Regions from separate parts of the Rhizobium sp. 05L419 genome, predicted to be linked through region 2. Evidence: predicted binding sites of a transcription regulator. Region 2 holds the regulator's gene; each other region holds the start of a gene.
The links. The regulator LexA, encoded in region 2, represses DNA repair genes until DNA is damaged. The targets are predictions, from matches to a motif close to TGTTCNNNNTGTGTTCNG.
Positions count from the first base shown of each region.

Region 1 (3,274 bases), on a different contig from region 2:
CTGATCGCGGGCGGCGGCGGCGATATCGGCAACGAAGCGGTTGATGATGTCGATGCGGGTGATCATGTCGCTCAGTGCCTCGCCGGTGCTGCTAACGATACCGACACCCTCGTTGACCTGGACCGAGCTTTCGGAGATCAGCTTCTTGATCTCCTTGGCCGCATCTGCCGTGCGCTGAGCAAGCTGGCGGACTTCCTGCGCGACAACCGCGAAGCCCTTGCCCGCGTCGCCGGCGCGGGCGGCCTCGACGCCGGCGTTCAACGCCAGCAGGTTGGTCTGGAACGCGATCTCGTCGATGACGCCGATGATCTTGGCAATCTCCGTCGAGGATTTCTCGATCCCCGCCATTGCCGAGACTGCGCTGTTGACGAGCTCGCCGGAGTTCTTTGCTTTCTGCTGCGTGTCGCGCACGGCATCGGAGGCCTTTTCGGCGTTTGCAGCCGTCTGGCCGACGCTGACGGACAGCTGCTGCAGGGCGGCCGAGCTTTCCTCAACGCCGGCCGCCTGCTGGGCGGTGCGCAGCGCCAGATCGTCCGAACCCTTCGCGATCACGGCGGTGCCCTGCAGGATTTCGCCCGAGGTTGCCCGGACCGACGCGAAGGACGTGCGCAACGCGGCGACTGCACGGTTGTAGTCCTCGCCCATATCCTTGAACTTTCCGGGCAGATCGGCCGGCAGAGTAGCTTCGAGATCGCCGTTCGACAGCGCCTCAAGCCCCCGGCGAAGATGATCGAGTGCGATCGTCTGATCGGATTCCGCCTTGGCGCGCTCCTCTTCCAGCTTCAGGCGCTTTTCCTCGAGCGTTTCGAGATAGACGGAAATGGAATAATCCATGTCCAGCATGGCGGCCTTCACGACTGCCGTAATCTTCTCGGCAAGCATCTTGCCCTGCTGGCGCGCAAACATCGAAGGCCACTGCTTGTCCATCAGCCCCTTGATCAGATCGCTCATCAGCAGTGCGTAGCCGCCGATATACCAGCGCGGCTCAAGGCCGATGCGGGCGTGCGTCTTGCCGACGGCCATGACGCCCTTGACGTAGGCTTCGTCGAAATTTCCGCCGGCGAGATTTGCCCAGTGATCTTCCTGGCGCTTCTTGGCGTGGTTCATGTGCGACTTGTCGGCAAAGAAGCTCGCCACGGCAGGCGTTTTAGCCAGTTTGCCGTAGAATCTGTCCAGCGCGCCGCCGAGCAGTGCAGAGATCGTCGGCCGCATTTCACGCAACGCCGCCCGCGCCCCGTCGTCCAGCTCGATGAAATCGAGACGTTGCTTGAGCGCGTTGTCGGATGGCTGAACTGTCATGATATCTCTGCTTTGTAATTGATGCTGAAAGAGAAATTTGAGCAGAGCTTTTGCCCAATATAGTTTAGCAAAGGTTAAGTGGTGATTCGATTTGTGGGCTAGCGCTTCGTTGACAGTCGCCGCAGACGACGCAAGTGAAGCGTGCCTTGTTCACGTTTTGATCTAGCCAACTGGATCGAGTTTGCTATGCTAGCAGGATGAACGCTGCCTCCGACTCGCTTTCCGCCACCCTTTCACAGATCAGCCCTCCGATGCTGGCGCTTGCCGGCGGTGGGATCGCGCTGATCGTCCTGATGATCGTCCTACTCGTCCGCAGCAGCCAGCTGCGGCAGGAGCAGGCCGAGGAGGCACGCGACCACGCTGCCGAAGCAGATGCCCGTATGGCCGAGCTTCTGAAGATCCAGGCAGAGATGCATGGGCGCATGTCTGCGATGGCCGAGGTGTTCGGCTCCCGGCAGGCGGAACTCAACCAGGCGATCAACCAGCGCCTGGACGGAATGTCGCAGCGCGTCAGCAGCACGATCACGGAGCAGACCAGATCGACGCACGAGAACCTGCAGCGGCTGCAGGAACGGCTGGCGGTCATCGACGCCGCGCAGAATAACATCCAGTCTCTTGCGAAGGACGTCGTCGGGCTGCAGGCAATCCTCTCCAACAAGCAGACGCGCGGCGCCTTCGGACAGTCGCGCATGGAGACCATCGTTGCCGATGGGCTGCCGATGGGCGCCTTTGCCTTCCAGCAGACGCTTTCCAACGGATCCCGCCCGGACTGCACCATCCGCATGCCGAACGGCGCACCGCCACTGGTCATAGACGCGAAGTTCCCGCTTGAAGCATGGAATGCGATCCGCGACGCCGGCGGGCCGGAACTTGCCAAGGTTGCGTCGCATCAGTTCCGTCGCGATATGGAAACGCACATCCGGGATATCTCGGAAAAATACCTGCTCCAGGGCGAGACACAGGAGACCGCATTCCTGTTCGTCCCTTCCGAATCCATCTTCGCCGAGATCCACGAAAATTTCGAGGCGGTGGTGCAGAAGGCCCATCGTGCCCGCATCGTGATCGTTTCGCCGTCGCTGCTGATGCTGTCGATACAGGTCATCCAAGCTGTCCTGAAGGACCAGCGGATGCGCGCGCAGGCGCACGTGATCCAAGGCGAGGTTGCCAATCTCATGGACGACCTCGGCCGACTGGACGAGCGCGTCCGCAAGCTGCAGGGCCATTTCGCCATGGCCCAGAAGGACGTCGACATGATCGTCACCTCGGCCGACAAGCTGAGCAAGCGAGGCGGAAGGATCGAGGCTCTTGAATTCGAGGGCGGCGAAACCGGAAAATCCGGACGCGACAGCGATCCGCCGCCGAAATCCATGGACAGCCGCACGGGGCTTCTGAAGCTCAGAGTGGTTGACGACGAGTAAGCCCTTCAGGCAGTGTCCCGCCAAAGAAATGCATTGGACGGGATACCTTCATGATCACAGTTTTCGGCTCCATCAACATGGACCTCATCGCCACGACCGAACGGCTGCCAAAGCCGGGCGAAACGGTTGCCGGCAATAGCTTTTCGACAGCCGCAGGCGGCAAGGGTGCCAATCAGGCGCTCGCTGCCCGGCGTGCCGGCCGCACGGTGCACCTGGCGGGCGCTGTCGGCAAAGACGGTTTCGCCGAGCCGGCGCTCGCACTTCTGAAGGAAGCCGGCACGCAGCTTGACGCCGTCCGGCACGTTGACGAGCCGACGGGAACGGCCCTGATCCTGGTCGGCGGCGACGGCGAGAACATGATCGCCGTCGTGCCGGGTGCGAACGGCACCGTGACCGCGGCGGGCGCCGAGCTTGCCGTTGGCGCCATGAGCAAGGGCGACATCCTCATGCTCCAGCTTGAAATCCCGGGTCCGGCCGTCGAGCGGGCACTGGCTGCGGCGCGCGCCGGTGGTGTTATCACCGTTCTCAATCTTGCACCGCTGATCGAAGACGCGGCG
Region 1 covers NZ_JBFTOF010000009.1:53,569-56,842, forward strand. Annotated here, with positions in the region: gene AC1DMK_RS13990 (methyl-accepting chemotaxis protein) at 1-1,299, opposite strand, end outside; gene AC1DMK_RS13995 (DNA recombination protein RmuC) at 1,497-2,717, shown strand; gene AC1DMK_RS14000 (ribokinase) at 2,768-3,274, shown strand, end outside.
Region 1: the regulator LexA is predicted to act here: its motif matches at 1,447-1,464, upstream of AC1DMK_RS13995 (DNA recombination protein RmuC).

Region 2 (3,274 bases):
CCGCCGGGCGCAGCCTCGCGCTGGGCGAGGAACTCGATCACGGACGGTACTCCCCTGATCTCGCCGGTCTTTCTGGGAGCAGGCGCGGTCGCGTGGTTCAAGTTCGATTCCGACGTTGCTTCGACGCGGCTCGCGGCACGGTTCGTCGTTCTGCTCTTGGTCATGCTGGCGGCCGGGATCCGGCGCATGATCGTCCGGCGAGCCGCTCTGGCCGGCTTGCTGTGCGTGATCGTCGCCGGCAGCCCATCTGGAAACCCGGCGCGCGGGAACGGTGATCCTGGATTCCGTCGTGACGACCACGCTGACTGGGCGCGTCGAGCGTCGGGAAGGGAACGACAAGGGCCGATGGCGCTACATCGTGGGCGTGACCGAGACAAATGCTTCGAGGGTGAGGCGTGCGCCGACGCACGTGTCCCTGGTCGCGCACGGCTGCGCGCCGCTGGAAGTCGGTGCCTGGCTTACAAGGCGCGTCCGGCTGATGCCGCCGGCGGGGCCTGCACTTCCAGGCCTGAACGACTTGCCTTCTCCGCCCACTTCGACGGGGAGGGCGTCAATGGTTTCTCTCTACGCAGAATGAGGCAATGGAGTGGCTCTACCGGCTAAGGAGCGGCATCGGCGATCGTATCCGATCAATCCTGCCGGGCGATAGAGGTGTCTTTTGCGGCATCGCTGGTAACAGATGAACGACGCGCCATCTCTCCGGAAACGACCGAGGCGCAACGCCAGTCCGCACTCGCCCATATCGTTGAGATTTCCGGTCTGAACATGGCGCTCTCGGCCGGCATCTGATTTGTCGGGCTGCGGTCGCCGTCCGGGCTCTTCCCAGCCTTCGCGCAGGCCTATCCGGCAAAGTAGATCGCAGCATCAGGTGCGCTTCTGGCGTTGCGGCCTATTGGCTCATTTCGGGCTTTGCCGTCTCCGCCGAGCGCGCTTTCATCATGATGGCAATCAGTGATAGCGGCGGATGAGGCCGACAAGCTTGCCCTGCACCTTGACGCGGTCAGGCCCGAAGATGCGCGTTTCATAGGCGGGGTTCGCGGCTTCGAGCGCGATCGAGGCACCCTTGCGCCGAAAGCGCTTCAGTGTCGCCTCCTCGTCATCGACAAGCGCGACGACGATATCACCCGGATTTGCTGTGCTGCCGTTGCGGATGATGACAGTGTCGCCGTCGAAGATACCGGCATCGATCATGGAGTCGCCCTTGACCTCCAGCGCATAGTGTTCGCCCGAACCAAGCATGTCGGCTGGAACCACGATGTCATGGGTATTGTTCTGGATGGCTGAAATCGGAACACCTGCTGCGATGCGTCCCATGACAGGCACGGAGGCCGAATTGCCGTTATCGGCACTGGGAGCCGGCTTCGGTGCGGCGGGCGCGACCATCTGCGGCTTTCCGAGGCTGCCCTCGATGACGCTCGGCGAGAACCCACGTCGCGGTTGAAGGCTCGGATTGTACGCTTCCGGGAGCTTGATGACTTCGAGTGCGCGGGCTCGATTGGGCAGTCGGCGAATGAACCCCCGCTCTTCGAGCGCCGTAATCAGCCGGTGGATGCCCGATTTCGACGCAAGGTTCAGCGCATCCTTCATTTCATCGAAGGAAGGGGGGACACCGGACTCCTTCATTCGCTCGTGAATGAATAAAAGAAGTTCCTGTTGCTTGCGTGTGAGCATCGAAGTCAACCCCAGAGTCGTGAAACAAAGCCAGAACAGACACTATATGTTCCATATGTGTTCCGCAAGTACCTAAATTTTCGTAAAACTTGGCTCCGATTTGTCGCGTTTTTACACTTCATTCGACGTATGCCGCTGAGGCCTCTTGCATTGTCGTGCAAGCCAGCGCACATCATTCGCGAATTTCGGAAGAGGATTTGCCATGAGTGAAGCCCGTCCGCTGGACCATGTTGTCCTGCCTGTCGCCAATGTCGGCCTGGCGCGCGAACGCCTTGGCAAGCTCGGTTTCACCGTGGCGGCCGATGCGCGCCACCCGTTTGGTACAGAAAACGCCTGCATCTTCTTCGCCGACAAAACATATCTCGAGCCGCTCGCAATCGCGAGTGCGGATGCGTATGAGGCGTCGATCAAGAAGGGCAACGTCTTTACAGCGCGCGATCGCGCCTTCCGCTTCCGGTGCGGCGAGAACGGCCTCTCGGCAGTCGTCCTGGCAACGACGGATGCCGATCGCGACCACGCCCGTTTCCATGCCGACAGGATAAGCGGCGGCGAGATGCTGCAGTTTGAACGTCCGATGAAGATGCCCGATGGATCCGAGACGACCGCGGCTTTTAGGCTCGCCTTCGCCGCGGACCTTCGTGCACCCGATTTCTTTCTCTTCACCTGCCAGCGGATCAATGCACTTCCTCCAGACCGAAAGACGCTGGAAACGCATACCAACGGCGTGACCGGGATCGCCGAGATCGTGCTCGCCGCGCCGGACCCGAAGGCGTTCGGCCTGTTCCTGCGCTTTTCCTCTTCGGCGCCGTTGGTCCGGGACGAAGCGTTTGGCATTAGCCTTGCCACGCCCAATGTTCGCATCAGCATTCTTTCGCCGGATGGACTGAATGCCTATTTCGATCTCGCCGCGCCCGGCACCGATCGCGGCCTGCGCGGCGTTGCCATCGTGTTCAAGGTCGGCGATCTCGCCGTGACAGAAGCGCATTTGGCTGCTAACGGGATCACCTACACGCGCAAGAACAATCGAATTCTGGTAAAGGCAGCGTCCGGGCAGGGCGCGCTCTTTGCCTTCGAGGAGAAGTGATGAGCCAGACAAACTCCGAAGTCGCAGTTGGCGAGGGTGCCGGCGCGGTTGTATTTTCGAATAGCGGCAAACTGTCCCTGATCGCCGGCCCCTGTCAGATGGAGAGCCGCGATCATGCGTTCATGGTCGCCGGCGTACTCAAGGAACTCTGCGACAAGCTCGGCATCGGACTGGTCTACAAGTCCTCCTTCGACAAGGCAAACCGCACCTCGCTTTCAGCACAACGCGGCATCGGCTTGCAGACGGCGCTTGAAGTCTTCGCCGATCTCAAGAAGGAATACGGCTTTCCCGTTCTGACCGACATCCACACGGAAGAGCAGTGCGCCGAAGTGTCGACCGTTGTAGATATTCTGCAGATACCGGCTTTCCTCAGCCGCCAGACGGATCTTTTGGTCGCTGCCGCCAGGACCGGCCGCGCGATCAACGTCAAGAAGGGGCAGTTTCTGGCGCCCTGGGATATGAAGAACGTTCTCAACAAGCTGAATTCGACCGGCAATCCGAACATTCTGCTATGCGAGC
Region 2 covers NZ_JBFTOF010000001.1:162,370-165,643, reverse strand. Annotated here, with positions in the region: gene AC1DMK_RS00855 (ComEC/Rec2 family competence protein) at 652-789, shown strand; gene lexA (transcriptional repressor LexA) at 949-1,671, opposite strand; gene AC1DMK_RS00845 (VOC family protein) at 1,874-2,755, shown strand; gene kdsA (3-deoxy-8-phosphooctulonate synthase) at 2,752-3,274, shown strand, end outside.

Region 3 (3,274 bases), on a different contig from region 2:
AATGCCGCCGACAGCGAGCGTCACCGAAAAGGTGAGGAACGCCAAAGCGACAAAGACGGTGACGCCTGAGAGCATAAGGAAGATGGAACGGATATTCTGCATGTGTGTAAACCTTTCTTCGGAAAGGAATGTGGTCCTTCGCTCCCTTCTCTGCAAGATAAGCATGGCTTTTTGTTGTCTTGCCACCTGCGCTAAAGCTTGGCACACATTCGCTATGAGCCAAAATCCACTGACCCGTTCCATGAATCTGCGCCGCTCGGTGTTGAGTGTTCCTGCCATCAATGTCCGCGCTCTGGAAAAAACCCATCTGCTAGACTGCGACGCCGTGATCTTCGATCTGGAAGATTCGGTCGCGCCCGAGAAAAAAGCGCAAGCAAGAGAAAACCTGAGGGCCTTCTTCTCCGGCAAGCCGCTTGAGGGCAAAGAACGCATCATCCGCATCAACGCTTCTTCCTCCACGTTCGGCCGGGCCGATATGGAGCTGATATTGGCGCTGGAACCCGATGCCGTGCTGTTGCCGAAGGTGGACGAACCGCAGGATGTCATGTCGGTCAGCGATCTTCTCGCCGATGCCGATGCACCCGAAAATCTGCGCATCTGGGCGATGATCGAGACGCCTCGCGGCATTCTGAACGCTGCGGCAATCGCCGAAGCGGGACGAACCGCGGGCTCCAGGCTTGACTGTTTCGTCGTCGGCCTCAACGACCTGCGCAAGGAAACTGGCGTATTGCCACAACCGGGCCGCACCTATCTCGTGCCATGGCTGATGCAGGTCATCATTGCCGTGCGCGCTTACGGCCTTGACGCCATCGACAGCGTCTTCAACGATTTCAGGGATGCGGATGCCTTCGGCGCCGAATGCGCTGAGGCGCGTGCCATGGGCTTCGACGGCAAGATGCTGATCCACCCGACGCAGATCGAAGCCGCCAACAGGCATTTGGGGCCGGACGAGGCCGCGATTGCCGAGGCGAAAGCTGTTATCGCCGCCTTTGCGGATCCGGCCGCCGAAGGTCTCAACGTCATCACTGCCAATGGCCGGATGATCGAGCGGCTGCATCTTGTCCAGGCTGAAAGTCTGGTTCATAAAGCCCGCCTGATTGCAGAACGCCAAACGGCGAAGTGAAAGACGATTTTATGAAGCTTTACCGCCTTCTGACCGGCCAGGACGATGCCGCTTTCTGCCACCGCGTAACAGATGCCCTCAACAAGGGCTGGGCGCTGCACGGCTCGCCGTCCCTGACCTTCAACGCGCAGACAGGTCAAGTGATTGCCGCTCAGGCGATCGTCAAGGACGTAGAAGGCAAGGACTACCATCCGGACATGAAGCTGTCGGAGCAGTAAGGCTGGCGTTTAACGCTCGGCCGCCTCTTCGGCACTCTCCTCGATCCGTTCCATATCGTCGTCACTGAGGCCGAAATGGTGACCGATCTCGTGGATCAGGACGTGCGTGATGATATCGCCGAGCGTCTCGTCATTTTCAGCCCAGTAGTCCAGGATCGGCCGTCGATAGAGGCGGATTCGGTTCGGCAACTCGCCGGTTTCCATGGTAAAGCGCTCCGAAATGCCACGGCCTTCGAAGAGGCCGAGCAGGTCGAACGGCGTTTCCAGCGCCATGTCCTCGAACACGTCGTCGTCAGGAAAATCCTCGATCTCGATCGTCAGGTTGGTGGTCAGCGCACGGAACTCTTCCGGTAGATGGCTATAGGCCTCCATTGCCAAGGACTCGAAAGTACTGATCGTCGGCGCGTGGCGGTCCTGCCAATCATCGCTCTGGTCTACGCGGGCCATAAAAATTCCCTTCCTTTGTGGCCCATATAGAACCTTCGCATTCGATTTTCGAGAGCGGAATCAAGGACAGGAATAAATTCACAGGAAATGGCTGTTGACTCTTCGGCCACGCTCTGGAATCCATAAGAACATAACAGGAACATCGGAATGTGGAGTGAACGTCATGGCACAACCGGCCGTGACGCGCGAGCGACTTTTTGCGCTCCGCGAAACCATTGCAAAACTTGAAGGAAAGCCCGCGCCGGCCTTGGCGGCGGCGGAAAGCCAGGCTTTGGCTGAGCAAAACTTTGTTGGAGAAGGAGGCGAAAATGCGCTGCGTCTTCCGCTCGGAATATCCGCACTCGATGAAGCCATGGAGGGCGGCATGCCGCTGGATGGCCTCACCGAGGTTCGCACGCATTTGCTGCGCAATGCAGGCGCAAGCAGCGGCTTCGTGCTGGCACTGGCCTCCATGCTGCAGCGGCAGGATGAAGAAAACCAGCGCGCTTCTCTGCCAATACTTTGGATCTCCGACACCGTCTCCTGCCTGGAGGCAGGGCTGCCCTATGCCGTTGGCATCAGGGATTTAGGCCTGAAGCCGGAACTGTTCCTGCATGCAAGCCCCCGCAAGCTGGAGGACGCGCTGTGGCTTGCGGAAACAGCAGTCGAAAGCGGCGTATTTCCAGCAACAATTCTGGAGGTTCGCGGCAATCCGAAGCATTTCGGCCTGACGGAAAGCCGGCGACTAAACCTGCGAGCAAAGGCCTCCAAGCGCCCGCTTTTCCTATTGCGCCAAGCTGGAGAGGAAGAGGCAAGCAGCGCCTTCTTCCGCTTCCTTGCCGAACCCGCGCCGGCCCAGGCGCGGTTCTTGCCGGATGGTTCGATGCTGGGCGGCAGCATCGGCAACCCGGTCTTTCGCCTTACCCTGGAGAAGAGCCGCAATCCGGCCCCCCTCTCCCTTTTTCTGGAATGGAACCCCCATGACCGCCGGTTTTTCCCTGTCCGCCAATCAGCCGACACTCGCTTTCCAGATGAACGCGCAGCGCATTCTGGCGCTCAATTTCCCATATCTCCCGACCGACAGGATCGCCAGAAAGAGATGGGGACTTTCCTGGCGTTCGCGCGGCCGTCCTGATGCACCACCGATCGTCTGCTCCGCTCGCCTCAACAATGCCATGCGGTTGACGGCGCTCGACGAGGCGGCAGAAGCGATCGGGCTGAAGAAAAACCTCGGCGTGGCCGAAGCCCGCGCCATCTTTCCGACGATCGACGTGATCGAGGGGGACCCTGTTGCCGACCGGCGCTTCCTCGAGGGGATCGCCGACTGGTGCGACCGCTATACGCCGCTGGTCGCGCTCGACGGGATGGACGGCCTGTTTCTGGACATTACCGGCTGCGCCCATCTGTTCGGCGGTGAAAGGGCCCTCCTCAAGGATATCCTCTGCAGGCTCTTGCAGATGGGACTGGATGCACGCGGCGCCATTTCTTCATCTCCCGGATTGTCCTG
Region 3 covers NZ_JBFTOF010000004.1:33,184-36,457, reverse strand. Annotated here, with positions in the region: gene AC1DMK_RS06215 (hypothetical protein) at 1-102, opposite strand, end outside; gene AC1DMK_RS06210 (HpcH/HpaI aldolase/citrate lyase family protein) at 215-1,123, shown strand; gene AC1DMK_RS06205 (DUF1737 domain-containing protein) at 1,135-1,341, shown strand; gene AC1DMK_RS06200 (metallopeptidase family protein) at 1,351-1,788, opposite strand; gene AC1DMK_RS06195 (ImuA family protein) at 1,952-2,902, shown strand; gene AC1DMK_RS06190 (Y-family DNA polymerase) at 2,799-3,274, shown strand, end outside.
Region 3: the regulator LexA is predicted to act here: its motif matches at 1,913-1,930, upstream of AC1DMK_RS06195 (ImuA family protein).